DNA from 3 places in the Facklamia sp. P12955 genome. Region 1 is predicted to be linked to each of the others. Evidence: predicted binding sites of a transcription regulator. Region 1 holds the regulator's gene; each other region holds the start of a gene.
What was found. Region 1 encodes NrdR, which represses ribonucleotide reductase genes. Its sites were predicted from a motif close to ACACNATATATNGTGT; they were not measured.

Region 1 (11,244 bases):
GAATAAATGTTGCTTTCATCGTATTACTTATTGGTTTATTGACTTCATAGCCAGGAAATTTCAGATATAAGACAGGCGAGGTATGACCTCTATTTCCACCCAATGTTAAAACTCTCTCATCTATATACTCTGCTGTATGTGTGGCTGAATCATAATTCCAACCGTTATTCAATTCTGGGATAAACACTGCACCCTCGGGTAAGATATCTCGATAGATTACCTTCTCAAAATACCGTTCTCCATAGTTAGGCGTACCTCGAATAGAACTCATATATAAAGTGAACGGAATTGGATTCAATTCTTCTAAGTTCTCAGATAGAAAACCTGGATTAGATGAATCCTCTAATCCACCATTAACTTTACTCCCATCATCACTATTTTGATTAATTTCTTTTCTCGACCGAAACTCAGTAGTTTTCCAATTTATAGTGAGTGAATCTTGTCCCAACAAATCAGTATTCTCATTTGTGATAGTAGCTGTTATTAATTGTTGATACCCATTAGGAGTTTCTCCACTCTTAGTGCGATACCTTATTGGAAGGTCTATACTGTTACCACTTGAAAAATTATTAAATTTATAAGTAATAACATAATTATTACCATCTTCTGTAATTTCAAAGGGTACTCCTTGAGTCTCATTTGAAGAGGCTACAATCGAATCGTAATCCACATACGCTTTGGGTAGATTAATTTTTACAGTATAATTACCGTTTCCTGAAGCTGAATCCGTAGTGGACAAGCCCATATAGAACAACGCTTCTCGTCCAGTAACATACTCTTGAGGCTGACCATCTTTGATATATAAGGAAAAACGAGAAAGAAAATTAGTAACATCAGTTGTATTGCTTTCTAATTTATTTTCTTCTGTCAAAGCTTCTAAATGCTCTTTAGTTTCTTCATCAGAATCCTTAGATGTGTCTATGTTTTGATTCGCATCAATTGATTCTTCGACAAAAGTCGTTTCATTCGCTTCCTGACTTTGATTTTCTTCAATCTCTTGAGTTTCTTCCATTCTATTTGTAGTATCTGTATTTATTGTTTCTTCTACTAAAGAACTTTCCACTATTGGAACTTCTGTTGCATAACTTACAATGGGACGCACCATATTACTAAAAATTAGCATTACGGTTAAAATTAACTGCATGACTTTTTGCATATTCTTCACTCCTTTTTAATAAATAACTATTATTAGCATAGTTGCTTTTATTATATACCACAAAAAAAAAATTTAACAATGATATGGGTAGTGTCAAATTTTTCGTCCATTCATAAGAAATAATGTTTTTGATGAAAAAGGAAATAATTCCCCTTACTTAAAATCCGAAGCAATTGTCAGCAATTTACACCGCCCGCCGTGGACGAAAATACTGAAAAGCCATCCCTAAAAAGAAAATAAGGAGATGTTTTTAATGAGTATCATTAATCTATTATCGAAGCGCACGCAGGGGGCAGAAAGAAAAACAGCTATCCATAAACTATTAGATCCCGACTGCTTTTTGGTTTCTTACTATAGGTGTTGCATTTGATTTGACAATTCGTCATTTCAAAAAAATTACTAAAACAGATAAGTTCAAGTTGGAAGTCATCAAAGGGGCAATCACCGCATACGCTACCACTGTACTCAAGGGACAGACCGTCACTAACCCCGCAGATGTGGCTAAATATCTGAATTTATATTGTAAGGAAACTAAAAAAGAAAAGCCGGTCGCTTTATTCTTAGACTCGAAGAATAAAGTTCGAGGGGTGCAAGAGATTTTTATTGACAATGTCAATTCGACCATCCTTAGCCCCGCAGAAATTCTTCACGAGGTGCTTAAGTACCCAACCTCCCGTCTTATCCTATCTTACAATTACCCCAGTGGCGACCCCGCCCCTTCGCAAGCAGTTATACAAAGTACTAAACGCTTGAGTGAAGTTTGTCGACTCATGGGAGTAGAACTACTTGATCATTTAGTTGTTGGTGACGATCAATCTTGTTCAATTCGTTCGGACTACCCCGAATTATTTTAAGAGGTGGGAGCCAAGCGCCCTCTCTTAAAGCTAAGCGCGCTGAATGCAATTGCACCGTTAAGCACAGCAATTGCGTAAGAGTATAAGAGTTCAAGGTGGTTTTGCGGTATTTTTATTAAAATTCAACCTCTCGAGCACCAAAAAACAAACCTTTGAGGGTTTAAGTGAGGCGCTCATAAACCTTTATATTATGCAATCCCTTTGAAATAATGGGGCACAATTTCAAAGCTAAGAAACAGTGAGTGGGGCGAGACGGGACAGTTTTTACTTCATAAGTCCCACTCGAATTGATTCGATTAAAGCTGTTTTTTATAACGAATGTCAAATCATCTAACTACAAAATATAATACCTTAGCTTCGCTAAGCTCTCCGACTGTAGACAAAGCCTTGTAAATCACTAGCTTTTAGTGATTTACAAGGCTTTGTCATGTATAAAAAAAGAAAGTGGGTGATTTCTATGATGTCAGTCAATGCCGATAGTAAAACTTTTGAAGCACGTAATCAGATCGCTTTTCATGCCCTCAAAGATCTCCTTTAAAAAGGAAATCTGCTTTTTAAATATTCATTGCTATCGGCTTCTTCTAATTTTCCATCTATCATTTTAAAAAATCGGTCACATTTAGATATTAGCCGCGTGTCATGCGTCACCATAATTGTTGCTTATGCTATTTCCTTAGTCATTTTTGCTAAGAGATCCACTACCTCGAAAGCACGTTCACTATCTAAACTAGCCGTCGATTCATCAGCTAAGCGGAATTGATCTTTAACTTTTAAAAAGGAATATGATTCGAGGCTTGTAAAATTAAACCTATTTTATCAAAGCGGCGTTTAGTACGTTCTTTATCACTTAAAGCTGAAAAATCTTCTTCTTTTAAGTAGACTTGACCTTTTGAAGGACTTTGGAGCCCTCCAATAATCGATAATAAAGTACTTTTACCAGAACCAGATGGGCCAATTATGGCCACAAATTCGCCTGGTTCAATCACAAAATTAGTCTGTTTCAAAGCTTGAATTGTTTTGTCACCATCTTTAAAACTTTTTTCAATATTTTTAATTTCTATGGCTTTCACGTTTATCTCCTAAGATATCGCTTAACTTGGATCAATGCGTACAATTTGTCTAACTGAAAGCAATCCACCTAAAACCGCAAAGACAATCATTAAGATCATTGTAATTCCAATTAATTCCCATGAAAAAGCAAAAGGTACTTTTGCTGGTAAATAAAGGGCTGTTAAAAGAGTAAATATCAAACCGAGCGTGGCTCCTATAACCGCCATTAGTAAAGTTTGGTAGACGACTGAGCTACCGATAACGAAGCTTGAAATACCCTGTGCCTTCATGACACCTATACAAGACTGCTATGATCATTGCTAATAACTGCCGCCTTATTAGAAAATAATTTTTGTGAATTAAAAAAACACTTAGTCTCAAATTTGCCTTTAAGTAGTTAATAAAGACAATTTGGGCGATAAGTGTTTAGAATTATAATTTTTTATTTTTTCGATTTATTATTAATATCCGCTAAAATCATTGCAATGAAATCTTCAACCGAAACAGATTCTGAATTTTCTTGACCGTAACGACGAACATTCACATTACCAGATTCAACTTCTTTGTCCCCAATTACTAATTGGTAAGGAACTTTAGAAGTTTGAGCTGAACGAATCTTATAGCCAAGTTTTTCATTACGCAAGTCCATTTCAACGCGAACACCAACATTTCTCAAAGCATGATAGATTTCTTCTACTTTTTCACCATGGGCTGCGAGATTAACTGGTAAAAGAACAACTTGAACTGGAGCTAACCAAGTAGGGAAGGATCCCTTGTACTCTTCAATTAAGTAGGCAACGAATCGTTCCATAGTTGAAACTACACCACGGTGGATAACAACCGGACGATGGTCATTTTGACCATCCTCACCTACATAAGTTAGGTCAAAGCGTTCTGGAAGTAGGAAGTCTAATTGTACTGTGGACATGGTTTCTTCTAAGCCAATAGCTGTTTTGAATTGAACATCTAACTTAGGCCCATAGAAAGCTGCTTCCCCTTCCGCTTCAAAGTAATCCAATTCTAATTCATCCATAGCTTCTTTAAGCATAGCTTGGGCTTTTTCCCACATCTCATCATCATCAAAGTATTTCTTAGTATCCTCAGGATCACGGTATGATAAACGATAACGATAATCTGTAATGCCAAAGTCCTCATATACCTCAGAAATCAACTGTAACACACGCTTAAATTCCTCTTTAATTTGGTCAGGACGAACGAAAATATGCGCATCATTAAGTGTCATTTCACGAACACGCTGCAAGCCTGATAAAGCACCCGATTTTTCATAACGATGCATCATCCCTAATTCTGCAATTCGAATAGGTAGTTCACGATAGGAATGAATATCATCTTTATAAATCATCATATGGTGTGGACAGTTCATCGGTCTTAGAACAAGCATCTCACCGTCACCCATATCCATAGGCGGGAACATATCATCTTGATAATGATCCCAGTGTCCCGAGGTCTTATAAAGATCCGTCTTGGCCATGATTGGAGTGTAAACATGTTGATAACCCAATGAAATTTCCTTATCAGTAATATAGCGTTCGATGGTACGACGGATAGTTGCTCCATTAGGTAGCCAGAAAGGTAAACCTGATCCCGCTTCCGGACTAATCATGAATATGTTCAATTCTTTACCTAATTTACGGTGGTCGCGCTCCTTGGCCTCTTCACGTAATCTTAAGAATTCATCTAGATCTTCTTGTTTAAAGAATGCTGTTCCATAAACCCTTTGCATCATCTTATTATCAGAATTGCCACGCCAATAAGCTCCAGCGAGTGACAAGAGTTTAAAAGTCTTAATCTTACCAGTTGAAGGCACATGAATTCCACGACATAAATCAGTAAAATCTTCTTGCGTATAGACGGTGATAATTTCGTCTTCAGGTAAATCATTGATTAACTCTTGCTTGTAAGGATCATCCTTAAAAATCTCTAAAGCCTCTTGACGCGATACTACTCGCCGTTCAATTGGATAATTGGCTGAAATAATTTTTTTCATTTCCTTTTCAATTTTTGGCAATTCTTCTTCGGTAATTGGATCTGGTTTGTCAGTATCATAATAGAATCCTGAATCAATGGCAGGTCCTACACCAAAGTGAATACCTGGATACAAACGAGTCATAGCATGAGCCATTAAGTGAGCGGTTGAGTGACGCATAATTTGTAAAGCTTCGTCGCTTTTATTAGTGATAATCTCAATTGACCCATCCTTTTCAATTGGTCGATTATGGTCAATAATCTCTCCTTCAAATTTACCTGCTAAGGTTGCTTTAGCTAAAGAACGAGAGATAGATTCTGCTACTTGCATAGGTGTGATGCCTGATTGATATTCTCTTACAGCACCATCCGGTAATGTTAAATGAATTGTTGACATATAAGATTCCTCCTCCGTACTACTGAAACTTAAAACAAAACGTCCCATTGGCTATTACTAACCAATGGGACGTGTATTCGACGTGGTTCCACCCAAGTTCATTATCTTTTATAAGATAATCTCATAGAGTTAACGCCTCCGACGTCTCGACTTACCACTCATGCTTGAGTCGAGCATTCAAGAAGGGGTAAAGCTAATTATCATTAAGGTCTTCCAGCAAACGACCTCTCTCTTGAAATGAGGGAATTAAACTTCGTGACTTCTCATTAATTTCTTATCTTGAGTTAAATTCATTAAACCATCAATCTTAAAAAAATGCAAGAATTAGTTTCATAATTGCATTAATCTGCCAATGCCAGTCAAATTAGCTAAAATCCCTAAAAACATAGGAAATAATAAAACAGTTTGCTTTTCCACAAAGAAATACAACCCTGCCACCGTTATTTGAATAATCAGTGCAATAGCAAGGACTAGCAATATAAACCTTTGCTCTTTTTTAAAATCTGTTGATTTGAATCCATCTCTCATACATCGATTTCCTCTCTTTAATAAATTAACGGTTAGATAAGCGGCGATTTTCTCCCGTCAATTGCCATTCCTTAGTTAAAAATTTAATTCTTTCCATGATTCTTGCCGCTTTCGTCACGTCGGAAGCATTACGACTAGAAGCTAAATGAACTTCTAACTCTGCCATTGTGAAGTTGGAAGTGAAAAATGTTGGTAAGGATTCCTTCATCCGATGTTCGAGTATAACCCCTAATAAATCATCTCTTAACCAAGCTGAATTCGATTCCGCCCCAATATCATCAATAATTAGAACTGTTTTCTTCTTAATTTGCTCTAACATCATAAATAATTGATTGTCTTGCCCAATCACAGCCTTCATTTCCATCGTAAAGGTTGGGTAATGAATCATCGATACTTGATAACCCAAACTGGCTAGAGCATTGGCTAAGGCCCCTAATAAATAGGTCTTTCCAACACCAAACGGTCCAGCGATATACATACCTCTGGCTTGACGAATATTCACTTTAATCTCTTCAATAAAAGTTGTGACAGCTTCCATCAACACTAAACGTTGCGGACTGGTTAAGTCGTAATCTTCAAGCCTTGCTTTTTGAACATCTAGAGCCATCATCCGATTATCAATTAAAGCAGCTGTTTTTCTTTGGGCCTGTTGATGTAAATAACTTTGAGTGGGCACATAGGTAACATCTATATAGTTATAGTTGATAAAAAGTTCCGGTGTAAAACCAGGGTTTTGCCCTTCTTTACCTGCTGCCATGGCTTCTTTTTCCATCCGATACTCGTTGAGTTTGGATAGAGAATTCATGATCATTTCTAGTGAAATTTTGTCCTGATTAGCATTGATAAAATCCTTAATAGCAGGATAATTGAGAAGCACTTTTGTCATTTCTTGACTTGAAGCAGATTGGGGTGTTTGATTTTCAAAATCTTTCATCAGCTGTTTGATGGATTGCATCTTAATCTTCCCCCTTATTTAATAAGTTCTCTAGTCGTTTGCGAATTTCTTCTTCTTTTAATTGTGACGAAGGTTTTGCGCCTTTGTCTATAGAGTCATCATCTATCTCCTTTGACAATGCGTTCTTACCATTTGTCTCAACTGGTTTACTGCTAGCATTTTCTTGAGAAGTGGCTTTTGGATTTTGTTGTTCCTTCAACCAACTAGGCACCAACTCTTGATATTTTTTTTTGTTAGTCCAATTGTTCTTTGATGATTGTGCTTTTTGCTTGTCTTTAATTTTACTTTGTTTCTCTTTAAAGAGTCTCTGCTTATGTAAGAACTCCAAGGCCTCTGCAGGATTGGATAGTCCCACTTGTTGCCACTCATTAGCCAATCGATTCGATCTTCCTTTTTCAAAATTGGCGTGCCCTTCCATAACGATTAAATAATAAACTAAAAAGTTCAAGACAGCTTGTGGCAGACGTGATTTCTCAATTAGTTCTTTTAAATAATAATGTTCAGAACTCGTCGCAAATCCGCCTGCTTCTTCTTTAATTTGATTTAAAAATTCACTTGGATTCATTTGCTGACAGATAAGTATAATTTCAATTTCTTGATCGGTAAAGCTTGGATAGTTCGTTCTTAAATCATTTTTCAAATTAGCAAGTTCTTCGTGACTTGCTTTGACTGACTGGTCGACTAATTGATCATAATATTCGCGTTTCTTAAAATACTGATATTTTGCTGCATAAGTTCTTAACAATTCAAGATCAATTTGTTGTGTGACTGGACTTTGAGCGAGTTTAACAACTTGCGCCATAGCTTCCTCATCTAGTTCATAAAACTGACTTAAGCTAGCTATTTGGTTCAAGACAGCTTGGCTTATCAATTCTTTAGCAACTTGTTTACTGGCTAGTATCTGATAAAAGAAAGATAAATCAAATCTATCTTGAAAGTTGTCTTCATCAAGCTCAAAATTTGAGTATTGGTCTTGGAATTGTATGCCTTCGGTCGCTTCAAATAATTCACTACGACGAAAGTTTTCGCTTTTAGCATTGATAACCTCAGCGAAAGGTAAGGTGATTTCGCTTAATGCTGTCTGCCCTAGGTCTTCTTTTTTCCACAGACGAATCAAGCCATAATAAGACTCATCACCTATTTGATTAAAAAGAGCTAATGATAATTGGGGATGTTTAAAAAAATGTTCCACTGACAAAGGCATTTGCATTTCATAGAAAATAGTTTGCCGTGTATAGTCATCATGTGACTTTTCATCTCGATAAGTCCTTATAAGATTCACAGCTTCTAAATGAATGCGTGCTTGATTGAAATCCCCTATACCCATATTAAGAACAGGTAATAATCGAGAGTGCATCGTCCGATAGGTCCAATTAAGTTTTTCTCTCGGTTGGTGGGCCAAAGTTAAATATAAACTGACTGCATCGGCCCCAATAATCGGTTGATAAAGTTGAGTTAAACATTGAAGTTGCTGAAATGATAAAGGAAGGCCTAATTTGACTTGATAAGGTTGATAAGGATTAATCTGTAAGACCATGGTCCTCTTGCTCCGATGATTTTGATTGTAGCGTTAGGGCTTCAAGTTCTTTAATAAACATTTCACGTGATTGGAATTCACGGTATACCGAAGCAAAACGAATATAGGCCACTTCATCTAATTCCATTAATAAAGGCATTACAAATTCACCGATATCTTTACTAGCAATTTCTTGTTCACAAACTTCTCGAATTTTATTTTCAACGTGACCGACCACTTCTTCCATTTGCTCACGACTAATCGGTCGTTTTTCTGCCGCTCTAACAATACCACGCAAGAGTTTATCACGATTAAACTCTTCACGTGTTCCATCACGTTTAACTACTAATAAAGGTGTTCTCTCAATACGTTCATAAGTATTAAAACGAAAACCACAAGTCATACACTCTCTTCTACGTCGGATAGATGCACCATCTTCTGCGGGTCGGGAATCAATTACTTTGGATTGTTGCTGATGACACTTTGGACATTCCATCAAAGCTCCCCCTTTCTATATAAATATATTAAAGTAATTCCTAATTCTATTATAGCTTATTTAATAAATCTTGTAATGCTTGATTAACTTGTTCAGCAACTGTCTCTTTGTCAAACTCAGTATCAATGACAAAATCAGCTTGCTCAATTTTTTCGATAGTGGGGATTTGACTAGAAATTTTTCTTTGAGCCATTTCTAGATCGATTTGATCTCTTTGAGTCAAGCGTTCTAATTGCTTATGATAAGGCGCATAGATCACCCACACCTGATCAAAGAAAGCTTGCCAACCCACTTCATATAACAAGGGCACTTCAACGAATACCAATGGTTCAGATAACGTTTTAATTTGACGTCTTAGCTCTTCAAGAATCAAAGGGTGTAAAATTTGATTGAGGGCTTCTAAAGCTTGAGAATCATTGAAGACTATTGCCGATAAAAGTGGACGGTTTAAATGACCTGAGCCCAATAGGATTTTTTCAGAAAATCTTTCAACCAGTCTATTTAATCCCTTACTACCAGGCTTAACTACTTTCCTTGCAATTAGATCCGTATCAATAACTGGATAGTTTAAATTTTTAATTATTTGAGCCACGGTTGATTTACCGGTTGCTATTCCTCCTGTTAATGCTATCAAAAACGTCATACTATACCTCCTGTTTAGTCGATCATGTTTGCTTTTACTAAGTAAAATATCTCTGACACCTTGGACAGTAATGTGTGCCTCGTTGAGCCAACTGAGTTTTTTCTACGGTAGTACCACATCGAAAACAAGGCTGTCCCTTGCGCCCATACACTTGCAATTGTTGTTGAAATTCTCCTGCTTGTCCTAAACTGTTGCGGTAAGTTCGAACGGATGAGCCTCCTGCCTTGACCGCTTCATCAATCACCTCAATGATTGATTGATGTAGATCTTGCATATTACTTAGTGGAACAGACCTGGCCAAACTAGCTGGATGGATTCCTGCTCTAAATAAGGATTCATCAACATAAATATTTCCTAAACCTGCCACTGTTTTTTGATCTAAGAGAACAGGTTTAATCATACGATTAATTTTGGATAGGTCTTTTTGAAAACTTGCTAAATCAAACTCATTTTCTGTGGGTTCTGGACCTAAGTCCTTGGCGAGAAAATAATTTTCTAGCTCATTTTTCGCTATTACTTCAATCCGACCAAACTTTCTAACGTCATGATAGTTCAATAAAGTTCCATCAGAGAACATAAATTCGACATGAGTGTGCTTATCTTTTTGATAGGATGTCAATTGATCTTGAGGAGTGTATTGATATTTACCTTCCATTCGCAAATGCGAAATCATAACCTTATCGCTAAGAATAAATATTAAATATTTTCCTCTTCGTTTGACTTCAATGATTTGTTGGTCGATTAACTGATTAGCAAATAATTTTACTTCTTCAGCATTTTCAGCCCCTACTATTCTAGGCCAATAAACATTTACTTTTTTTATGGTCTTTCCTTGAACCAACTGATTCAATCCAATCATGACAGCATTTACTTCTGGTAATTCTGGCATTTAACCCACTCCTAAACTGAAATCTATTTTTATTTTATCATGAAAGAAGAACTTTGTCGGTTATGTCGAATAGTAAAGATGATATCGTCTTATTTTAAAAACCACCTAGGATTAGGTGGTTCAAAAATTTATCTAGCTTCTAAAATAGCAACATCCCTACCTGAAAGATCACTTTCAATATAGCCTGAAGCAAGATATTTTTCAATTACTTGTTTTTCTTCTGATTGACCTTCTAAAATTGAGCGATTAAAAACAACATAATCAATAGTAAGGTCTACTTCTCGATTATTATGATAGAAAAGATCATAAAGTTCTGAATTTTTTGATAAAGGTGTCGTATATGAGGATACCGTCACAACTCTACTATTTTTTGGTATTTTAGCTAAGGTCTTTTGAATCGATTGATAAAATTCAGTGTCGTTTTGATAGGATTGATAATCATACTTTCTAGGGCCTATCATTGTTACAAAAAACGAAAGGCTTGCTAATATTGATAAGGTGATGAAAAAGCTAGATAATTGTTCAAATGAGAATTTTTTGGTTCGAAACAGATACACTTTTCTTCTTTGCCAATGTTCAATGGTTATGATAGACATAAAAAGAATAAGCGTGCTCGATCCAAAGTGATATTGTTTAAATAAGTCGACTTGATAAGGCCAGTCACTGACAAGATTGATGACCAAAAGGGGTAACAATAAAATATACGGGCGCCATGAAACTTGTAGCAAGGGTAAAAAGGCCTGGCTTGCAAAAATAATCAAGAGATACTTTAAC
Region 2 (11,244 bases), on a different contig from region 1:
AAGTCAGCAATCAATTCCATACCATCTTCTCCCATATCATCGATTCGTCCAATAAATGGAGATATATATGTGGCACCTGCCTTAGCCGCTAAAAGGCCTTGAGCCACTGAGAAAATAAGTGTGACGTTAGTCTTAATTCCTTCTTTAGACAATGTATTAACAGCTTTTAAGCCTGCTTCAGTCATCGGAATTTTAACCACGATATTATCTGCCCATTGGGCAACTTGTCTAGCTTCTTTAACCATGCCTTCATAATCTAAGGCAATGACTTCAGCCGAAACAGGTCCATCAACAATTGAACAAATCTCTTTGATAACTGTTTCAAAATCTTTTCCCTCTCTAGAAATTAATGTAGGATTAGTAGTAATGCCATCCACCAAACCTAGGTCGTTGATGCGCTTAATTTCTTCAACATTTGCAGTATCTAAAAAGAATTTCATATAGGGCCTCCTAATTGTATTCGTTTACTTCTTTGAGTATAACAAGCTTAAAGAATTATTTCAATCTTGAAAACTTTATAGTCAACTGCCCAGGCCATTTAACTCAATTGATTGGTATTTGAGAGGGTTTCTTGATCAAAAGCTTGTAGAAAGTCAATCATTAACTGATGACGATTTTTAGCCATTTCCTGCCCAGCTTTAGTATTCATTAAATTTTTGAGCTTTAATAACTTATCATCAAAATGTTGGCGTACGTTTCTTACTTGACGATAAGTTTCTTTGGAGCATACAGCTTGTGCCGAAGTATGAACAGCTTTCGGATCATAAAGACTATGCCCCTTGCTACCTCCGTAGTAGAAAGTTCTAGCAATACCAATCGCACCGATTGCATCTAGGCGATCGGCATCTTGAACAATTTGGCCTTCCAATGTTAAGTGTTGTTTTTCTATTAAATTGGCAGCAAAAGAGAGGTTTTTTATAATACTTAAGACTTGCTCTATTTCTTCCAGAGACATTTGGGCTTCTTTAAGTATATGTCTTACATCTTTTTCCGTAAGGAGGTAATCAACTTTTATTTTTTCATCTAATAAATCATGGGTATAAGCAGCTGCCAAAACAACATCAACATTAATAGGCTCTTGTATATATTTGATTATTTGCTCACAATTGGCAACCACCCGTTGGATATGTAACCAATCATGCCCACTTTTTTCTTGTCTTAAATAAGTTTTGCTAAAGTCTTTAATCTTGTCCATATCCATCGGCAGGAACCCCTAGCTCTTCTAGTTTAACAATAACCATTTGTATCACTTTTTTTGCATCAGCAGGATTATTTAAGACATCCAATTCATCAATCGATATCTTTAAAACTTGGGAAGCATGATAATGGTTATCTACCCAATCATCATAACCTTGCCATAGACGATAATAATACTCGATTAATTCAGGGTCTTGTTCAAAATCGCGACCTCTTTGATTGATTCTTTTTAAAATGCTTTCAAAAGATCCATGTAAATAAACCATCAGATCGGGTGCTTTTTTGGGTAAATCTTCTAATTCTTCCATCATATTGTCTAATAATTTCTCATAAATAATAAATTCTTCGTCCGAAATTTTACCCGCTTGATGGTTGACCTTGGCAAAATACCAATCTTCATAAATGGAACGATCTATTATATTATGTGGGTGATAAAAAGCTTTCTTGATATCACGATAACGACTGGACAAAAAGTCTAATTGTAATAAAAATGGATACCTTTTTCTTTCTTGTTCTTCTTCACTTGCGGTGTAGTATAAGGGTAAAATATGATTATCATCTACATTTTCGTAATACACCTGGCTCTTTAAGGCCTTACCTAAAAAAGTCGCTAAGCTTGTTTTGCCAGCTCCAATCATTCCTCCAATAACTATCATAGCCATGGTTTCCTCCTAAATTAAAAAATAACACAAGATGTAGTGTCGTTTTTTTAATACTAACACAAAATCTTGTGGATGACTATCTTTTTATCTGTAAAAAAATATTTGAGAAATTGACAGAGATTACTTATGATAGTCATTAAAGACTGATAATTGATTAATTTTTAGAAAGGGTTTTATTATGCTAACTAACCACTGTGCACGTCATGTATTAGAAGAAATCATTGCTCTATTTCCAGATGCTAAAGCAGAATTAAATTTCTCAAACCGCTATCAATTATTAGTAGCTGTATTATTGAGTGCTCAAACAACCGATGTAGCGGTTAATAAAGTGACGCCTGCCTTATTTGCCGCCTACCCTAGTCCTAAAGAACTTGCAAAAGCGAGCCCGCAAGAGATAATGCCTTATTTAAAAACAATCGGCTTGTATCGCAACAAGGCAAAATATCTCCACAAATGTGCCAATCAATTAATGGAACGCCATCAAGGTGAAATTCCTGGTAATCGTAAAGATCTTGAAGCCCTGGCCGGAGTTGGTCGTAAAACAACCAACGTGGTCTTGAGTGTCGGCTTTGGAATTCCTGCCTTTGCAGTGGATACGCATATCCATCGTATCTGCCTCCATCATCAGATTGTTGATCCTGGTGCGAGTGTTCGTCAAGTTGAAAATCGTGTAATGGAGGTCTTGGATAAAGACCAATGGACTCAAGCCCATCAATCTTTAATCCTATTCGGTAGGAGAATTTGTCATCCGCGCAATCCAGAGTGCCATAACTATCCTCAACTCTTTACTTGTCAAGAGGAGGAGTAGACCCTAGATTTGCACGACTTAGAACGCTAAGTTGTGGTGTCTTTTGGTCGAGGCGACCTTGCATTCTTTTAAAGATAGGATCAAGCATTTTAATCGTTGCCACTGCATAATCGCCTTTGTTTATCATGACACAATCTGAGCGAGCTCCCTCAGTAACATCTGTTACTTTAGAGCGACTCGGCACACCGGTTTTAATTAATTTATCGAAGACTTCTGTGCCCCAAACGACGGGGGCATCAGCTGCTTCAGCCATCCACATGATTGGCTGTGGAAGTTCGGCTAAGCGAATATAAACTCTTTCAACAGCTAAATCGCCACGCGCGATCATTAAAGCGAAAGGCTGCTAGCTCGCAGTTGTAAGATAATTTCAGCTAGCTTCGTAATGGCTTGGACGGTTTCTATTTTAACCATAATTGGCATATAACTCGCAGCCTTACCTAATTCAATTTGAAGTTGTTTTTGAATTTCTTTAATATCCTGAGCAGTTCTAATGCATGAGCAAGCAATTACATCGGCACATTGACAAGCAAAAGCGATACCTTGCTTGTCTTTTTAATTTAAAATATCTGTTTCAAAAATTGTTTGAGGAAAGTGAAGTCCCTTTTTCAGCTTTTTGGCGCTTGGATCTTCTCTTTACTTTTTTATCCCTAATACAGCATACTTATCATTTGCTTTACTCACTTTTGTAATAATTACCCCATCATCAATAAAAACCGAATCTCCAATTTTTAAAGCAGAATAAATCGTCGGAATTTGACTTGCTCATATAAAAAGATCCATTCTACAATTAATCATTTGGCTAAGAGACGCCGATTGGCTTCAATCATAGTAAACATCCAATCATAAAATTGTTTTAATGATTGGACTCTGCTTGGTGATTTATCTGAGCTTGGGTGAGATTGACATTTTTTCCTTTTTGAAAGCCGTCTTGATAGGCATGGTTAGATCGCGAAAAGGAAGGTTGATTAAATGTGAGTGAACCCGTTATTTCTCGGTTAAATTTTTCTTTGACAGCTTCTGGCGTTTGAATAATCAGGGCATACTTTTCATTTTCATTCATCATGGCTTGACGTTGGATATCAAACTTTTCCTTAAGTCCGTCCATAAATCCTTGATAATAGGATTTTCTCAACTGAGATAGAGGATTGCTGCTTAAATCTTCTTCACTTAATTCAGCTAGATGAATTTTAGAATAATACTTCATTGTATCCGCTGCTAAATTAAACATTTGAAAAGCAAGATCCACATCTTCTGGAAAACCCATTAAAACAATTTTGCGTTGAACCGAATGCTGATGAGGTAATCGGTTACTTTGGATATAAAACATGCAACGAAAATTATCGGCGATAATCCTAACTAAAACTTTTTCCCACCAATACAAGCGTTTATAGACTGATAAGGAGCGTAAAATGATTTCTGGACTTTTTTTATCAGAAACTTCTTGCTGAGAGACTTTATGTTTTAACATCAGTTTTTGAGCCATCAGCAAAGCAGTTTGGCTCTCTTCATCATTTCCGCCATCTTCAGCTAAAGTCAATAAATTTCGGATCTTAGCTAAAATCTTTTGATTAGTCTCAGACATCTCTACTTCCCTCCTTTTCTAACTATTTTAGACTATTTATAATTTTTTGCATCTTTAAGGGCAATGGACATTCAAAATGTAAGGGCTCATCTGTAACAGGATGTAATAAATCAATGGCCTTTGCATGTAATAGTTGCCCGTCTTTTTGATTAGCTAATTCCCCCGGTAAATTTTGAAGATTTCTGCGATAAAGTGGATCGGCTATAATTGGATGACCTATAGCTTCCATATGGATGCGAATTTGGTGAGTCCGACCAGTCTGTAACTTTAATTGCATTAATGTGGCGTATTGAAAACGTTCCAGCACTTGAAAATCAGTAATAGCTTCTTTACCCGAGGGATCCACATGCCATCTTAAGCGATTGGATGGGTCACGTTTAACAGGCATTTCAATATGTCCGAAGTCGCTTTCAACTTGCCCATTAACTAAAGCGACATAAGTCCTCCCCATGGTGTGATCCACCAATTGTTGACTTAAGTGACGATGGGCTTGATCATTTTTTGCTACTACTAATAAACCAGAGGTATCTTTATCAATTCGATGAACAATTCCTGGTCGGTAAGATTGAAAGCCTTGGGATAGCGCTTTTCCTAAATAATGATAGAGGCCATTCACTAGAGTTCCGTTAGTGTGTCCTTTAGCAGGATGGACAACCATCCCAGCTGGTTTATTAACAAGCAAAAAACTGTCATCTTCAAAGATAATCTCTAACTCCATCACTTCAGCAATCAACTCGAATTCTTCAGGGCTGGCTTCTTTTTCAGGAAAATCAATCGTAATCATCTCATCCCCTTTTAAAATGGCGTTAGCTTTTAAAAATTGATTGTTAACTTTTACTCTTTTTTCTTTAATTAATTTTTGTAATTGCGATCTACTAAAATTTGGATAATAATTAGTCAAAACTTTATCTAAACGGTCTTGATCTGCTTCATTATTAGAGAGCTTTAATGCTTCTGTCAAATTAAATCACTTCCTTCTTCGGTCCATATAACCATTATAATCAATAAAATAACGCCTAGAGTAAGCGCCACATCTGCCAAATTAAAAATTGGAAAATCAAACAGACGAATCTGTAACATATCTACTACATAGCCTCTCACTAAACGATCAATTAAGTTGCCAACTGCCCCTCCTAATAAAAGTGCATAAGCAAGTTTAGTCCAAGGGCTATGGTAGCGATTTTTCCAAATTAAATAAACTAAATAGAAAATCACTAAAAAAGTTACCCCTATTAAGAAAAAACGTTGGCCGGCAAATAAGCCCCAACCCGCTCCTGTATTATGAATATAGTTTAACTGAAAAAAATCAGGAATAATTTCTAGCGTTTGATTTAGCGTTAAATGATTTTGGGTCCATATTTTTAAAGCTTGATCCAGTATTACGATTATAGCCGTTATGATAAAAGTGGTCGTCATTTAATCCTCCTTGTCCAAATTAATTCTAATTTGTTATAATATTTGTGTTTACAATACCTATTATTATATACTAGATGTATTAAAAAGTTCAATTTAGATAAACTATAAATGAATGACAAGGAGAAACGATGAAAACAAAAAAAATATTAATCCTCCTAAGCCTATCTATTCTCATTATTGCTTGTGGAAACTCATTAGAAAGAGCTAAACGAACTGTTGGTCTCATCCAAGACAATGTTACTCTAATTATTGGAAATATTAGTGAAATTCAAAACCGTGAATTGGATCTTCAACAAGATTTTGAAGCGACCATTAATTTAAGTGAAGATTTATCCGGCTTTGGACAGAGTGATAATCCTCTTAACAAAAACATCGCAAAGCGCAAAGATTTATTAGCTGAAATGGAAGAAAGCCGTCAGCAATTACTTGAATTATGCCAAGAGCTTAAAGACATACCAGAAAACGATCAACTTCCCAAAGATCAAATAACAAAAGTTATTGAATATACGACCAATCTATGTGATAAAACAGATATCTATATTTCTAATTATCTTGAAAACATTGAAATAGAAGATCAGTCTTATCAATCTATCACTAGTGAAGAAATTGATCATGAGAGTTTCTTCGCTGTTTTTGATAATGTTAATCTTTTATATACGGAAAATAATATGAACTTAGATCAAATTCTCGAATACTTTGAACCTTTAAATACACTCTTAGTTAATTTAAAAGTCTACCTTGTTAATCTTACAGGCAAATAATTAGAAAGCGGTGATTTAAATGAATAAAAAACGCATTTTACAATTGACTTTACTTTCCTTTTTAATGCTTTTGCTAGTAGCATGTAAACCAAAAGTAGAAGATAAAAAAGAAGCCAAAAAAGTCCAACTTCCAGAAGTAGTCTTAGCCTATTCAGATGAAGAAGTAGTGGCATTCAACAACCGCATTAATCAAGGAGAAAATAATACTTATGAGGGCTTATCGCCTCACAATAATCCTATTCTTACCGCACCTGAGAAACTACCTTCTGTCCTCTTTTATGATTCAGGCATCGATATTACCTATCCTGAAGAAGGTGTTAAAGGCATTTATCTTGCTCCTTCTGTTTTTTCTGATCCTGAACGACTAAACTACCTATTAGATTATGTTGAAACCACCGCCTTAAATGCAGTGGTTATTGATTTTAAGGATGATGAGGGGGTTATTCAAACAAAATTAGAAACAGACAATCCTTTAGTTAATCAAAATTCTTATAACAATGTAGATATTAAAGAACTTTTGAAAGAATTAGAAAAACGTCAAATTTATCCAATCGCTCGCATTGTAACTTTCAAAGATCGACTAGTGGCTGAAGCCAAACCTGAATATTCCTTTAAAGATAGTGAAACAGGAGAAATTTGGCAGGATGGTAATGGTGCTAAATTTATTAATCCATTCCTTCCAGAAATTTGGGACTACAACATTACTATTGCTATCGAAGCTGCTAAATTAGGTTTTAAAGATATTCAATTTGACTATGTTCGTTTCCCTGAAGGTTTCCAAACTTTCTCAGATCAACTAGATTATAATATTGGTAACTATCAAACCTATGTAACCGATGACCCTGAAAAATTTGGACAAGAAAGGGTTTATGCCATTAATGATTTCTTAGAAGAAGCCAATGATAAATTAGCCCCATATGGCGCAGATGTTTCAGCTGATATCTTTGGATATACTGCAATTGCTGGGGACGCTCCTGATGTACGTGGAATCGGTCAAAATTTTGAACAAATTGCTGAAAGAGTCGATACGATTTCTTCTATGATCTACCCTTCTCACTGGGGTTTAGGATTTTTTGGTATACCGGCTCCTGACTTAGAACCTTATAACTTAGTTGATCAATATATGTATTCTGAAAACCTCATCCTAAAAAATATTACCAATGCGGCAAATAGTCGTCCATGGTTACAAGACTTTACTGACTGGAATCTGGCACCTGGTACCTATCAAGAATATGGACCTCTTCAAGTTCAACAACAAATTGTTGCTTTGGAAGAAAATGGAATTACTGAATTTCTTCTTTGGAATCCATCTGGTATCTTTAACGAAGGCGTAGATTACGCTCCTGAGTCTTCAGGTAATGAATACTATTACTAAACCATACAAAAAAGAAGCTGGATATTCAGCTTCTTTTATTTTATTATTTATCAACTTTTAGAGGACGTATCATGCGACCTTGCAGGTCGTATATGTAATCTTGAACTTTTTTACCGTCTCCCATAGCCTCGACTAAACGGTCGCGATAAGGCTCGGCTAATTCATCAAATAAAACTTGCTCATCTTCTAATAAATATTTCTTCCTTAAGGATTCAATTTCTCCTTGACTCCTTAATTTTACTTTCAATGAAGGAAGTTCCTCATCCATCTCCCTTTCAACAATACGATAATAATAATTATTATCCCCGTAAGTGATTTCTAAAGCTCCTGAATTGGTTCGTCTTTCCACAACATCTTTGTAATTATCTTTTTGTAATTCCCACCAAGCTTTTATCCCTCTGAGAGCTTCTGACTCTGTAGCGTAAGATCCATGTTCTTTCACAACATTATCACGACGATTCATCCAATAATTGGTATAAACTTTATGACTCATCTGATCATCCTTTCTAACTTAATTGACACTTTCATTATAACTATAAAGGTAAACGCTTTCAATGATTTTTGATTTTAAGCTCAAATATTTATTATAGAATATCAAAAGGAGGTGTCTTATGCCACTTATAAGCATCAAGGATGCTAGACCTTGTGATATTGACGATATTCAAACAATTTATAAGACTTTATTCAAAACAGTCAGCTAACTTTGGAAAGTCCTGTTCCTTCTAACCAAAAATTTGAAGAAAAAGTCACTCGCTATCAAGAAAGTCATGCCGTTCTTCTAATTCTTATGGATCAAGAGATAATTGGCTTCGCCTATGCCTACCCTTTTTCGCCTCGCAGAGCATATCAACATTCAGCAAATATTGCTATGTATTTATTAGCAGAGCATGATGAATGGACACTTAAAAATTTACTCTATCAAGAACTAGAAAGTCGATTAAAAGCCAAAGAAATCATCAACTTGCTTACATGTCTACCGATTCATCAACAAAATCAGATCGATTTTTAAAAACCTAAAGTTTCATAATCAGAGGAAATTTTCCTAAATTTGAACGCAAATTCGATCAAATTTGGGAATGGGTTTGGCTAAGTAAAGAATTATGATTTAAAAAGCTCGATAAGGACACTTAAATCCGTACCGAGCTTTTTGACTTAATATTTAGTAACTTTCTTTCCACGATAATCAAAGCGGTAATACCCTCGTTCTATTAATTGATCAGCGTATTTTTCCTCTAGATGCAAAATATAGATATTATCGTCCAATGTTGGATCGATAGTTAATTGATAATCTACAGCAGAGAAAAATTTATCTTCATCAATGAGACGTTGAATCATCACTTCAAAAGCACGTTTTACAAATCGATCTTGAATTTCATTGTTTTTAAATTGAAAAATAGAATAAGTTTTAGCTGGTGGTAATTGAGTATAGGCTTGTTCAAAACTTTCACTGGATTCAATTTTTTCTATCGTTTCGATAGTTGTTGAGATTCTGATTTGATCAGATTCTTGAGATGAAGTAGAACTTTCTTCAACCGTTGTTTGACTAGTTTGGTCAGGCTTGGTCTTAGTGCTTGACTCAGTTATTTCTGTTGTTGAAAGTGCTAAGGATTCAGATGATTCCTTAGCAACTTGAGATTGTATTCCAAATCTTTGACCTGCTTCTTGAATAGAGTCACTTTTTAGCCGTAACAACATGGTAGCTGAGAATAGAATAATCATAATGAAAAACCAGACAATTGGGCTTTTAGGAGTTTTTACTTGTTTTTGTTTGTCTTGCAATGTTACTCTCCTCTGTTAACTAAGCTAGTATGCTCTAGCAAAATCAATAATCTCTTCTACTTTCATAGAAGAATCGCAAACTGTTTCTGTACGATTCGAATCAGCATAAACTAATCCAGGAACTGTGACAACGTTATATTTTTCACGGAACATTTGTGTTCCTTCTAGGTCATTTTGAGTTTGTGAATGTAAGAAATAAACATTTAAATCACTTGTAATCGCAGCTTCCGCTAACTTACTAACAAACAAACGGCAATATGGGCAAGTCTCACGACCTACAAAAATAAGATTCCCTTCTTTTGCTTCTATTAATTCAAAAGCTTCATGACTATCTATTTGCTTAAAGTGCTTAACTGCTTCATTAAAATCATTTATATCCATATAAAACGCCCCTTTCGATTAGGTTTATTATATCGAAAGTTTTTAAATAGTGAAACTAAAATAGATCCTCCTCATTGAAAAGATGATCTTGTATTCGCTTTTTATGCTGAAGCTGTTTAAAGTAGCGGTTAATTAATAAGGCGATTAAGCCAATTATCAATAGAGACCATGCGATATTGAGATAGAACTTTTGCTCACCAGTAGTTGGTAAAAGTTGTGATTTTTTATCATTTGATTGCGTCTTGTCTTTGATATTTTTATCTTTATCAGAGGGTTTAGCTAAATTACTGGCTTTTTTGCCTTTAGTCTTATTGGCTAGTTTGTCTTTTAAGAAGGCTAAATTATCCTGTTTATCCGTTTCATTTGCTATTTGCTTATCTTCTAGTTTAAGTAACCCTCTATCATTTAGGTTCTTTTTGACCTGATCTACTGGCTGATCATGCTTTACATCTTCTTTAGCCATATCTGTTGATTCATTATTAGGCGTTTGAGTTTGAAGTAAGTCTTTTGCCTGATATTCTAATAAATAGCCCGAATCAGCCCCTAAATTAGCTGACCAAGTCTGATTATTCTCATTATATAAAACTAATTTCATTTGATAACGGTCATGAAGTGTTTTAATTTGTTGGATGTTTTCATCACTAATTAATTGATGCTGGTTAAGATAATTTGCAAGATAATGCTTAAGATTTTCAAATAATTCACTATTAATTAGATAAAAGTAATGTAATTGGCTTTCTTTTAGATTTAATAAATTACTATAAACAGTGTGATAAACTTCAGCCTTATTATTTATATAATAATTATTCAAGGCTTGGTAAGCCATCACTTCGATATCAAATAAGCTCAATTCTTTTGCATATTGGTAAGAGGTAAAAGTAAAATCATCTAATACAATCACTTCCTTGTCAGTAAGCTTATTATTTAGTTCTTCAACAGTCATCTTTTTATTAAAAAGATCATAAATTTGTTGAAAAGTAACTTTAGCATAGGCTTTGGGGACAATCTTTTGTAAATAATTATCGATTGAGACGATTAAAGTCGCTAGATCAGAAGCGTCTAATTGCATATTTTCTTGATTGATAAGGTAAGCAGTTGTTGAATAAGGATAAAGCTGGCATTGACTAAGTTGGGCCGTTGTTTCCTTACTACTTTGAATTTGATCCCCTAAAGTTTCGTTATCATAGAGTAATTGTTGGTATTCTGCTTCTAATTCGGCTTGTTCACTAATATATTGATCCAAAATTTGATTCAACTCTTCAATGTAAGCTTGCCATTCTATA
Region 3 (11,244 bases), on a different contig from region 1:
CGACATTGGGATCTATTTCTTGAGCTGATATCGGCGCAAGATTTCCTATGAGAAGACCAGTAACTGCGATAGAAATCGTTATAAATTTGAATAGTTTATTTTTCATAAGCCGCTCCTTTTTAATTTTTCTTTAATATAACATAGATAAGTGAAAAACTCACAAAATAAGATTGGGGGGTCGATTAAAAGAGAAATTGATAAACCTTATCTCAAGATTAAGATAAGGTTTATCAATTAGAGATTACATTTGTGCAAGCAAATTTAAATACTTAGAGACCACATCGTAACTGAGCATTACAATTTGTACAAGTGTTACAACCCCCAATATCTTCAACGATTCCTTTACGACAAATTGGACAAGTATCTCCTACTTCTGAACCGTAGACCACATCATCAGTATGACCGCTTTGGGTATAATGATCTTTCTCAGCTAAATCAACTAACTGACGCAATTCTTCAACTTCATCGACAACACGTATTTCTTGATCTTCAACCTCAAAAAGAGCAATATTTTGATCTTTTTCATTTTCCTCTGCTTTGAGAGTAAGAACTTGAGAATCTCTTGAACCATCAACATAAACGGTTCCGCCTTTAGCTCCCCCACTGTATAAACGTTCATATATTTCTTCGACTTGTTGAACAGTATAACCTTTGGGGGCATTCACTGTTTTAGAGATGGATGAGTCTACCCATCGCTGGATAGTTGTTTGAACATCGACGTGTTCTTCTGGCTTTAATTCCATGGCTGAAACAAAAGTTTCTGGTAAGTGATCAGCATCTGCTTCTGGATGACGCCCTAAATATTCTTGAACAATTCCAGCGTTTACTTCAATAAACTTACCTAAACGTCCAGAGCGATAATATTTAAAGGCAAAATAAGGCTCAAGACCCGTAGCTACTCCAACCATCGTACCGGTTGATCCAGTAGGAGCGACTGTTAGTAAGTGAGAGTTTCTAATGCCATGTTCTAAAATACCCTGATGAATGTGCTTAGGTAATTTCTGCATATAACCTGTTGAAATAAAGTTTTGACGCAATTGTTTCGTTTCTTCATCGGTTGAACCTATTAGGAAGGGGAAACTTCCCTTTTCTTTGGCTAATTCAATCGAAGTTTCATAAGCAGTGATCGCAATCGTTTGGAAGACTTTATCAATCAATTGATTACCTGAAGCAGAACCATAACGTTGATTAGTATAGATCAATAAGTCAGCTAGACCCATAACACCTAAACCGATTCGGCGCTCTCCTAAAGCTTGATGACGATTGGCTGCTAAGAAATAAGGGGTAGCATCGATAACGTTATCTTGCATACGCACACCAACACGAACCGTTTCTTTCAATTTTTCAAAATTAACCGTGTGTTCATCTTTATTAGCCATATTTGCTAAGTTTATAGCTGCTAAATTACATACAGAATATGGAGCTAAAGGTTGCTCACCACAAGGGTTAGTGGCTACGACTTTTTGGCCATAGGCTTTAGCATTGGTATCCTTATTAGCATTATCAATAAAGAAAATACCAGGCTCTGCTGAATAGGTGGCACAAATATTAATCAATTTCCATAGTTCACGAGCGGGAATACTTCGGTATGTTCTGACTGCATAACCCATCTCTTCCCAATCACGTACATCTCCTACTTGATGCCATTGAGTATTATAAGCATGCATTTCTTCTTTATTATAATGTTCGACATCAGGGAAACGTAAGTCCCAATCTAGGTTTTGCTCTACCGCTTCCATAAATTCCGAAGTGATAGTTACTGAGATATTTGCTCCTGTTAAAAAGTCTTCATTGTGGACTTCATAAGCACCCTTATCACGTAAAACAGCTCTAGAATGCTCAATGATATCTACATTAAAGCCACCAAAATCCTCTTTATTTTGATAGGAAGCAATTGTTTCATGCATTACTTGGTCATTAGGAGTGAGTGGAACAAATTTAAGTTTTTCCTGTGCTAGCTTTTGAATTAATTCATCTTCTGTTTGTTCAATTAAATAACGTAGAACGCGGGGGTTTTGCATTTTAGAAATGATAAATTCAATAATATCTGGATGCCAATCTGCTAACATAATCATTTGTGCACCCCGGCGCGAGCCACCTTGCTCAACAAGGTGAGTTAATTGAGCAATATCGTTTAACCAAGAAACAGAACCCGAGGACTTACCGTTTACTCCTCTTGCCAGAGTATTTCGAGGTCTTAGAGTGGAGCCGTTAGTTCCTACACCGCCACCGCGCGACATGATTTCCATTACTTCTTTGCGGTGTTCAGCGATTCCCTCGCGAGAATCAGGGACAAACGGCATAACGTAGCAATTAAAATAAGTAACATCCGTTTGTGAGCCTGCTCCATATAGGACACGACCAGCCGGGACAAAGTTTAAATTAGAAAGCTGATTATAAAAAGCTTCAAAAGAGCTTTCTTGTTTTTCTTTTGTACTTTCAATTTCAGCTAAACCGACTGCATTACGGTGGGCGATTTGTTCATAATATATTTCTAAAGGCTTATCTAAACTGTCAATGCTTCGCAAGATTAAGCCACTAAGGCGCTCTTTTTCGTTTTCAAGATTACCACGGTATTCTTCTTCTAATAAAACAAGAGCTTGACCTTTTTCCCAATCAAGTTCTTGCACAATACCAATACCTCTTGCAGGATAGGATGGATCAGGCTTTACAGTTAAGACTACTAAATCGCCAGCTTTTAGAGTTTTCTTAGCGGTGTCTTTAAAAGAATACCTGTCTAACATAACCATTCGTGAGACACCAGAGTGAGTGATTTTCATTTCCGATGTAACAGGAGTTACTTGAGGGAAATGTTTGATAGCCTCATTAAGATCTTGACGGTTCCATTCGACAGTCTTTGGAATTAAAGTATTCGTTTCCATAATCAGTTCAGCCTCTCTATTAAGATCTTCGATACATTTTGAATATTCTAACAAACATAGCAAGAAACACAATATATAGGATATAAAGATAAAATAAAGCCCAATATATTGTGTTTATTAAGTTCTGTAGTTTAGTATACTTGCTAAAAAACAAAATTTCAATCTTAAAAACACAAACATTGAATGAAATTATACCTATGACTACTTAATCGTGATTAAGAGACAAGTCCAAACAAATAGCTTTTCAAAAATAAAAAGATTGTGTATAATGGTCAAAGAAAGTCAATGTTAAACAAAATTAGCTTGAAGGAGGGTTGAATTTGTCCAGAAAAAATATGTCCGATATAATTGAAGCTTATCTTAAATCCTTCTTGCAAAACGCAGAACATGTAGAGATAAAGCGCAGCGATATTGCTGATCAATTTGACTGTGTCCCTTCACAGATCAACTATGTTATTAATACACGATTTACTCAAGAGCATGGTTATCTGGTTGAAAGTAAACGAGGGGGCGGCGGTTATATCCGTATTTTAAAAACTCAATTGACCTCGGATGCAGATGAAGTTGCTTCAATGTTAGAATTAATTGGCAATCAAATTTCACATCGAAATGGTGTGAATATTATTGAAACGTTGATTGAAAGAGAAATAATCACACAAAGGGAAGGAAGACTTATTTTATCAGTGATTGAAAAATCTGTCCTTCATGCGATTTCAAATCAAGATCAAGTGGCTCGAGCCATGTTGTTAAAAACTTTTCTCCATCAATTACGCTATGAATTAACTAGTTAGCTCTCAGTCGAGGATTATTAAATAGAGGTGAAATAAATGTTTGAAGAATTATTTACAGAAAGTGCACGCCAGGCTATGATGTTTGCAGCTGAGCATGCCTATGTTTTCCACCATCAAGCAGTTGGTACAGAACATATTTTGTTAGGATTAGCTCGTGAAGAAAATGGAATTGCCGGTAAAGTCTTAAGAGATTATGGGGCAGAATATGCTGTGCTTGTAGATGAATTAGAAATGATTCATGGAAAAAGCTTAAAAGCAGGTAGACGTGGTGAAGTGGTCATTCCTTATTCCCCACGCGCCAAAAAAGTAATAATGAATGCCTCTAGTGATGCTAAACGTCTTGGCGCTCCAAAAGTAGGGACAGAGCATTTACTTTTAGGCTTACTGAAAGAAGAAATACTCGCTACGGTATTATTGAAAAATATAGGAATTAATCTGGCAGAATTACGTAAAGGAATATTCGAGGAAATTGGAATTAATCAGCAGAAGCGTTCAGATAGTCAAAGTAAAAGAGGGCGACGTCAACAAAACACGAATACTCAATCTAATACTGCTACTTTGGATGGAGTTTCAAGAGATCTAACACAATTGGCACGCGAAGGTAAATTAGATCCGGTTATCGGTCGCGAAAAAGAAATTCGTCGTATGATTCAAATTATTTCTCGCAGAACGAAAAACAACCCTGTTCTTGTAGGAGAACCGGGCGTTGGAAAAACAGCGATTGCTGAAGGGCTGGCTCAAGCAATGGTGACAGGGAAAGTACCAAGTGAAATTGCTGAGAAACGTCTAATGATGTTAGATACAGCTGCTTTAGTTGCAGGGACTAAATATCGAGGCGAATTTGAAGAACGAATGAAGAAGATAATCGAAGAAATATCTCAAGATGGTAAAGTAATTCTTTTTATAGATGAACTCCACACACTTATTGGAGCTGGAGGAGCCGAAGGAGCAATTGATGCTGCCAACATTCTTAAACCGGCTTTAGCAAGGGGAGAAATTCAAACAGTGGGAGCTACAACCTTCGATGAATATCAAAAGCATATTGAAAAAGACTCTGCCTTAGAACGTCGTTTTTCTAAAATTGTGATTGAAGAGCCTTCTCAAGCTGAGTCTATTCAAATTATAACTGGACTAAGGTCTAAATATGAACAGCATCATCATGTGGAGATAAGTGATGAAGCGATTGAAGCGGCAGTCAAATTGTCCTCACGCTATATGAATGAGCGTAAGTTACCTGATAAGGCGGTTGATTTAATCGATGAAGCATCGGCTAAAGTAAGAATCGAAGAAGGCAAGCAAACTGATAATTTAGCAGAGCTAGAATTGCAACAAAAAAACCTAGCGAATCGTAAAGAACAAGCCATTCTCGACCGCAATTTTGAATTAGCTGCCGATATTCGAAAAGAAGAGCAAGATTTAGAAAAAGTTATTGAGAAGGCTAACAAAAAAGCCAAGAAAAAAAATGAACAAAAAGAATTAAGTTATCCAAAAGTAACCGCTGAACATGTAGCTGAAGTAACAGCACTGGCAACAGGTGTGCCAATCTATCAAATGGATGTAGCGGAAGCTAAACGTTTAGTTCATTTAGAAGCTGAGTTGCATGAACGCGTAATAGGACAAGATTCAGCCGTTTCTTCAGTAGCGCGTGCTATTCGGCGTGCTCGTTCAGGCTTGAAGAGTCCACAAAGACCAATTGGCTCCTTCTTATTCTTAGGACCGACTGGTGTTGGAAAAACAGAATTAGCCAAAACCTTAGCTAACTCCATGTTTGGTTCACAAGATAATATGATTCGTGTTGATATGTCTGAGTATATGGAAAAACACGCCGTTTCTCGTTTAGTCGGTTCTCCTCCAGGATATGTCGGTTATGACGAGTCTGGACAATTAACTGAAAAAGTTCGCCAAAAACCATATTCAGTGATTCTACTAGATGAAATTGAGAAGGCGCATCCAGATGTCTTTAATATCTTATTACAGGTTTTTGATGACGGTCATTTAACAGATGGTAAGGGTCGTCGGGTCGACTTTAGAAATACAATTATTATCATGACATCTAATATCGGTGCTACTGCTCTTCGCGACGAGAAGTCAGTTGGCTTCAGTGCGGTTAGCTTTGCTGATGACTTTAAAGCGATGGAAAAGCGTATCTTAGAAGAGTTAAAACGTGCTTTCCGTCCAGAATTTTTAAACCGTATCGACGAAACGATTGTCTTTCACTCATTGGATAAAGAACATATTAAAGAAATTGTTAAACTTCAAACCAATGAGATTGTTAAACGATTAGATGAATTAGAAATTAATGCGCGTATAACTGATACAGCAATCGATATTATAGCGGAAGCAGGATTTGATCCAGAATATGGAGCGCGTCCAATCCGCCGAGCTATTCAAAAACAAATTGAAGATGAATTAAGTGAGATGCTCTTGAATGGAGATATTGCTTTAGGAGATAAAATAACAATTGGTGGTCGCTCAGGATCCATTCGGATTAACAACCGATCAAAATAGCTGGAAAAATCGATGATCTTATCTAGAATAGTAGCCGAGTAAGCCTAGCTTATTCAGCTACTATTTTTTGATTATAATAATTGATAGTCTATCAAAAGCTGAAAGCATTTTACTATCTATTTTATACGTTTAGTGATAAGGTTTATATGAAGTAAAAAGAAATTAATAAAGAGGTGGAATATATTATGTTGAATAAAAAGAACAGATTGACCAATATCATCGCTGGTACAGCAATTGTTGCAGCCGTTACAGGCGTTATTCTTTATGCATATTTAGATGATGATGCTAATGAACGTGTAAGAGGCATGATTAACCGTGAGAAAGTCAAAGCTTATGTTAAGCATCAATTAAAAGGCTCCGATCATTTAGTGAATATCGTAAATGACCTTTCTGATGAAGAAGTAAATACTTTAGTAGGTATTGCTAATAAGACTAAGGCCACTCAGTCTCAAATGAGTGAAGGTTTTATTCAGATTATTAACCGTGCTAAAGAACTAGCTGATGATGCTGGTGAAAAAATGCATAATCTGTTTTAATAATTACAGATATATAGTCAAAAGCAACCTATAGATGGAGGTTGCTTTTTAATTTGAAATACTTTTATTTAAATAGGAGTCAGTGAATGGAGAATTTATTATTTAAAGAGTTGGATTCAAATCAACAGGTCCAGCATAAAAAATGGATGCTTGAAGCAATTAAGGAAGCAAAAAAAGCTGAAGCAATTGGTGAGGTGCCGATTGGAGCTGTCGTTGTATACAATGATGAAATAATTGGAAGAGGCTTTAATGTTAGAGAAAGTCAGCACCAAGCTACAGGTCACGCTGAAATATTAGCGATAAATCAAGCTAATGAAAGGCTACAAGCATGGCGGCTTCAAGGGGCTAAATTGTATGTAACTTTAGAACCTTGTCCAATGTGTGCTGGAGCATCTGTGTTAGCGAGACTTGAACAAGTAATTTTTGCTACCAGAGATCCTAAAGGGGGTTGCAGTGGCAGCTTAATGAATTTATTACAAGAGGAACGCTTTAATCATCAAGTGGAAGTTATTGAGGGGGTTTTAAAAGAAGAATGTAGCCAGATGATGTCTAATTTCTTTAGACAACTGCGACAGAAGAAAAAAGCAAAGAAGAAAGACAAGGCGAAATAGGAGGATATCCACAGAAAAGTTGTGCAAAAGACGACTTATGCACAACTTTATACACAGGCAAGAGATGAACCTTAGCTCTAAAACATGAATTTTACAAAAGGAGCCATTCATGCTATACTATAAAAAGGCAATGATGGATTCACGAACCGAGTCAGGACCGGAAGGTAGCAGCTATAAGTGATGAAGTCATGTGCCTATTTTATTTTGTCTAATTTCCTTATTAGATAGGCTTTTACAGTATTTTTTAAACTTAAAGGGTAGCAAAAAGATAACTTCTTATATTCTTGAATATTTTTATGAGGTCATCAAAAGCTATCATAACAACACATAATCTAAGCGCTGTCACATTGTTGTAAATGTGTGAAAGTGACTCATGCGACTTTTTGTCTTGATCGTCTATTTTATAAGCTTCTGAGGGGATCTATATCTAAAAGAGAGTACTCCTAGAAGATTATATAATTGAGAGTACATACCATGGTGAGTGTTATTTTACTTTTAAGAGACAAGCTAATAATATAGTTAATGTTGATTAAAAAATAGATTATTATATAGTTTAAACTTGTTGCAAAGGTTGATGATATTAAGTATATATAAATAAATACTTATTAATTTGCTAATCAATATAAAGATATATCGAATGTTTGTAGGGGTATTTTGCATAAGAAACTAAGCGACATACCTACATGGGTGCATGGGGGGAAATTACCTTTAGTATATTTAGTATTATAGGCGCCTTGAAAATCGTTTTTGATTTAATGTAATTTTCCACCTTATAAAGGTGTTTTTTATTCTCTGAAAAAATTGCATGTAAATTTACAAAATATTTACAATGAATTTACTTAAAGTTAATACTAGCATGCTATATTTTTGTCAACGGTCACTTTAAAAGGATCGATAACAAAGGAGGAAGCACCATGAAAAAAGTAATTAAGAAATTGATGGTGGGATTACTATCAGCTTCAATGTCAGTAACGAGTGTATTACCTTTAAGTCAAACTGTTCAAGCTGCAGAGCCAGTTAAATTATCATTCTGGCATGGAATGGGAGGCTCTGTTGGAGAAGCTTTACAAAAACTAGTAGATCAATATAATGAATCTCAAGATGCGGTGGAAGTTGATGCACAGTATCAAGGGTCTTATGACGAAACATTAACCAAATTACGTTCTTCTGCTTCAGGATCAGAAGTGGGTGCAGATGTGGTTCAAGTATTTGAAGTTGGAACAACCTTTATGATTGATTCAGGTTTAACGGTTCCAATTCAAGATTATGTAGATAAGACAGATTTTGATTTAGATTTATTGGAGCCTAATTTATTGGCTTATTTCACTATTGAGGATCGATTACACTCGATGCCTTTTAATAATTCGACCCCTTTAATGTACTATAATAAAGATATTTTTGATAAAGCTGGCGTAGAAGTTCCAACAACCTTAGAAGACTTAATTGAAATTGGACCCAAATTACAAGAAGCTGGTGCCGCTATGCCAGCATCTATCGGAATCTATGGTTGGTGGATTGATCAATGGTTTAACAAAATGGAAAAAGAAATCTTTGACCATGCTAACGGACGCGATGGAGCACCTGAATCAGTGGCCTTTATTGAAAATGGAGGTATGGAAAAGATTTTAACCATGTGGAAAAAAGGTGTGGATGCGGGTGTTATGCCTAACGTAGGTCGTGAGGGTGGACATCCAGAATTTATTGCAGGGCAATCAGCTATTACTTTTGGTTCCACTGCAAGTTTACGTCAATTGTTAACTGAAGTAGATGGGCGTTTTGAAATTGGTACGGCTTATTATCCTGGTATCGACTCAGAAGATAAGGGTGGCGTATCCATTGGAGGCGCTTCTCTTTGGATGATTGAATCAGATGATGAGGCTAAAAAAGATGCAGCTTGGGACTTTATTCAATTCTTAGTATCTCCTGCCTCACAAGCACAATGGAATGTTGATACAGGATATTTCCCAGTTAACCTAGCGGCCCACGAGGAGCAAAACTTTAAAGACAATTTAGAAGCATTCCCGCAATTCCAAACAGCGATTGATCAGCTGCATGATTCGACCGCAGATGATCAAGGGGCTTTAGCAGGTGTTGCTCAAGAAGCGCGTCAAGTTTTTGAAAATGAACTTGAAAAAGTTATTAATGGTGAAACAGATCCTAAATCAGCTGCACAAGCTATGGCAGATCAAATCAATAAAGCGATTGAAAACTACAATCAAGCCAACCAATAATTTAATGAATTAAATGTATAGATAATCGAGGGAGCTTCATTATTGGTGTTCTCTCGATTTTTTATGTGGAAGATTTTTGATGGGAAGAGGTGGAAAGATGGAAGAAATTGTAATCATCGAGTCAAAGAGAAGTACTTGGGAAAAAGTAAAAGGATATGGCTATTTACTCCCAGCGATGACAATCTTATCTATATTTATGTTCTGGCCATTTTTTCAGACCATTTATCGGAGTTTATTTTTGACCAATAATTTAGGACAAAATGCAGAATATCTTGGTTTGGGGAATTATACAGAACTTTTTGCAAGTGAAAGCTTTTGGAACAGTGTTTTAGTATCTTTTAAATTTGTTATTATAGTTGTTTTTGTAGGCGTTGTATTAGGCTTTATTACAGCACTTTTATGTCAAAAAACATTCCCAGGAATTAAAATTTTTTCAACTTCATACGCTATGCCAATGGCAATTGCGTCTGCTGGAATGGCCATGATTTTTCAAGTGATGTTAAATCCAACGGTTGGGATTGTGAACCGGATTTTGGGAACTTATATTAATTATCTCTCTCAACCAAGCAGTGCCTTATTAGTTGTGGGTATTTTGACCGGCTGGTTGAATTCAGGGATGAATTTTTTGTATTTCTCATCTGGCTTAGCCAGCATTGACGATTCTCTTTATGAATCAGCTTCGATTGATGGGGCAAACGGGATTAAGAAATTTATTTATATAACCATTCCATCATTGAAGCCAACCCTTTTTTTCGTGGTTGTAACCAACGTTATTAACGCTTTCCAAGGGTTTGGACAGATAAATATTTTAACCAAGGGTGGGCCAGGTCAAGCAACGAATGTGATTGTTTATGATATTTATCGAAATGCCTTTATGAATTATCGCTATGGCTATGCTTCAGCCGAGTCAGTTGTTTTATTTTCAATCGTTATGATCTTGACCATTATCATGTTTAAAATCCGTGGAAAGGAGAGTGCATAATGGCAGAACTTATTAAAGAAAATAAGGACAATAAAATTAAAAAAAGACGCGAATCAATCACTGTATGGAGTATTGTACGATTGCTTTTAAATATAGTTATGTTACTGATTGTTCTTTCGCCTTTATTGTACGGGCTAATGATGTCCGTTAAACCTTCTGGAGAGTTATACGATCCAGAAAGTGTTTGGTTTCCTAAAAATCCTACATTAACTAACTTTCTTGATGTTTTTAAAATAGCACCGATAGGAATTTATATAAGAAATTCAATGATTGTTGCAGTAGCCATCACTCTTAGTCAGTTAATAACTTCTGTCTTAGCTGCTTTCGCCTTTCGCTTTTTGAACTTCAAAGGTAAAGGGCTGTTATATGCATTGATCCTATCGACAATGATGATTCCAGGCGAAGCCGTTATTATTTCGCAATTCTTAATGATTTCATCTTGGGGTTGGAATGATTCCCTCTACGTGTTAATCATACCCTTTATTATTTCAGCCTTTAATATCTTCTTATGCGTTCAAGCCTTGCAGAGCTTTCCTTATGAAGTGTATGAAGCTGCTAAGGTAGATGGTTGTACAGATTTCAGATTTGTTTTAACCATTTTGATGCCTTTGATTAAACCAACCTTAGGAGCTATGTCTGTTCAATCATTCTTATCGGGATGGAATATGTATATGTGGCCTTTACTAGTGACAAATAATGATCA

Region 2: ACQV2G_RS04575 (deoxynucleoside kinase) is a predicted target of NrdR. The motif match lies at 1,884-1,899, and genes of this name have one in related genera.
Region 3: ACQV2G_RS04500 (vitamin B12-dependent ribonucleotide reductase) is a predicted target of NrdR. The motif match lies at 2,949-2,964, and genes of this name have one in related genera.

Annotation. Positions count from the first base shown of each region.
Region 1 covers NZ_JBNUPF010000025.1:19,847-31,090, reverse strand. The annotation lists partial or broken gene ACQV2G_RS07570 (Cna B-type domain-containing protein) at 1-1,156, opposite strand, end outside; gene ACQV2G_RS07565 (JAB domain-containing protein) at 1,528-2,010, shown strand; partial or broken gene ACQV2G_RS07560 (ABC transporter ATP-binding protein) at 2,545-3,080, opposite strand; gene ACQV2G_RS07555 (FtsX-like permease family protein) at 3,102-3,350, opposite strand; gene thrS (threonine--tRNA ligase) at 3,503-5,443, opposite strand; gene ACQV2G_RS07545 (hypothetical protein) at 5,774-5,971, opposite strand; gene dnaI (primosomal protein DnaI) at 5,997-6,926, opposite strand; gene ACQV2G_RS07535 (DnaD domain protein) at 6,928-8,463, opposite strand; gene nrdR (transcriptional regulator NrdR) at 8,447-8,938, opposite strand; gene coaE (dephospho-CoA kinase) at 8,988-9,581, opposite strand; gene mutM (DNA-formamidopyrimidine glycosylase) at 9,619-10,470, opposite strand; gene ACQV2G_RS07515 (DUF2079 domain-containing protein) at 10,599-11,244, opposite strand, start outside.
Region 2 covers NZ_JBNUPF010000012.1:1,449-12,692, forward strand. The annotation lists gene fsa (fructose-6-phosphate aldolase) at 1-440, opposite strand, end outside; gene ACQV2G_RS04570 (HD domain-containing protein) at 539-1,201, opposite strand; gene ACQV2G_RS04575 (deoxynucleoside kinase) at 1,182-1,859, opposite strand; gene nth (endonuclease III) at 2,035-2,667, shown strand; gene ACQV2G_RS04585 (hypothetical protein) at 2,645-2,995, opposite strand; partial or broken gene ACQV2G_RS04590 (hypothetical protein) at 2,995-3,207, opposite strand; gene ACQV2G_RS04595 (DUF2786 domain-containing protein) at 3,521-4,249, opposite strand; gene ACQV2G_RS04600 (RluA family pseudouridine synthase) at 4,272-5,210, opposite strand; gene lspA (signal peptidase II) at 5,207-5,665, opposite strand; gene ACQV2G_RS04610 (YkyA family protein) at 5,794-6,426, shown strand; gene ACQV2G_RS04615 (putative glycoside hydrolase) at 6,446-7,801, shown strand; gene ACQV2G_RS04620 (hypothetical protein) at 7,845-8,294, opposite strand; gene ACQV2G_RS04625 (N-acetyltransferase family protein) at 8,505-8,810, shown strand; gene ACQV2G_RS04630 (hypothetical protein) at 8,954-9,580, opposite strand; gene ACQV2G_RS04635 (thiol reductase thioredoxin) at 9,605-9,961, opposite strand; gene ACQV2G_RS04640 (LPXTG cell wall anchor domain-containing protein) at 10,017-11,244, opposite strand, start outside.
Region 3 covers NZ_JBNUPF010000011.1:47,958-59,201, forward strand. The annotation lists gene ACQV2G_RS04495 (peptide ABC transporter substrate-binding protein) at 1-106, opposite strand, end outside; gene ACQV2G_RS04500 (vitamin B12-dependent ribonucleotide reductase) at 270-2,882, opposite strand; gene ACQV2G_RS04505 (CtsR family transcriptional regulator) at 3,203-3,673, shown strand; gene ACQV2G_RS04510 (ATP-dependent Clp protease ATP-binding subunit) at 3,710-6,181, shown strand; gene ACQV2G_RS04515 (hypothetical protein) at 6,367-6,717, shown strand; gene tadA (tRNA adenosine(34) deaminase TadA) at 6,804-7,328, shown strand; RNA gene ffs (signal recognition particle sRNA small type) at 7,446-7,536, shown strand; gene ACQV2G_RS04530 (ABC transporter substrate-binding protein) at 8,243-9,559, shown strand; gene ACQV2G_RS04535 (carbohydrate ABC transporter permease) at 9,657-10,541, shown strand; gene ACQV2G_RS04540 (carbohydrate ABC transporter permease) at 10,541-11,244, shown strand, end outside.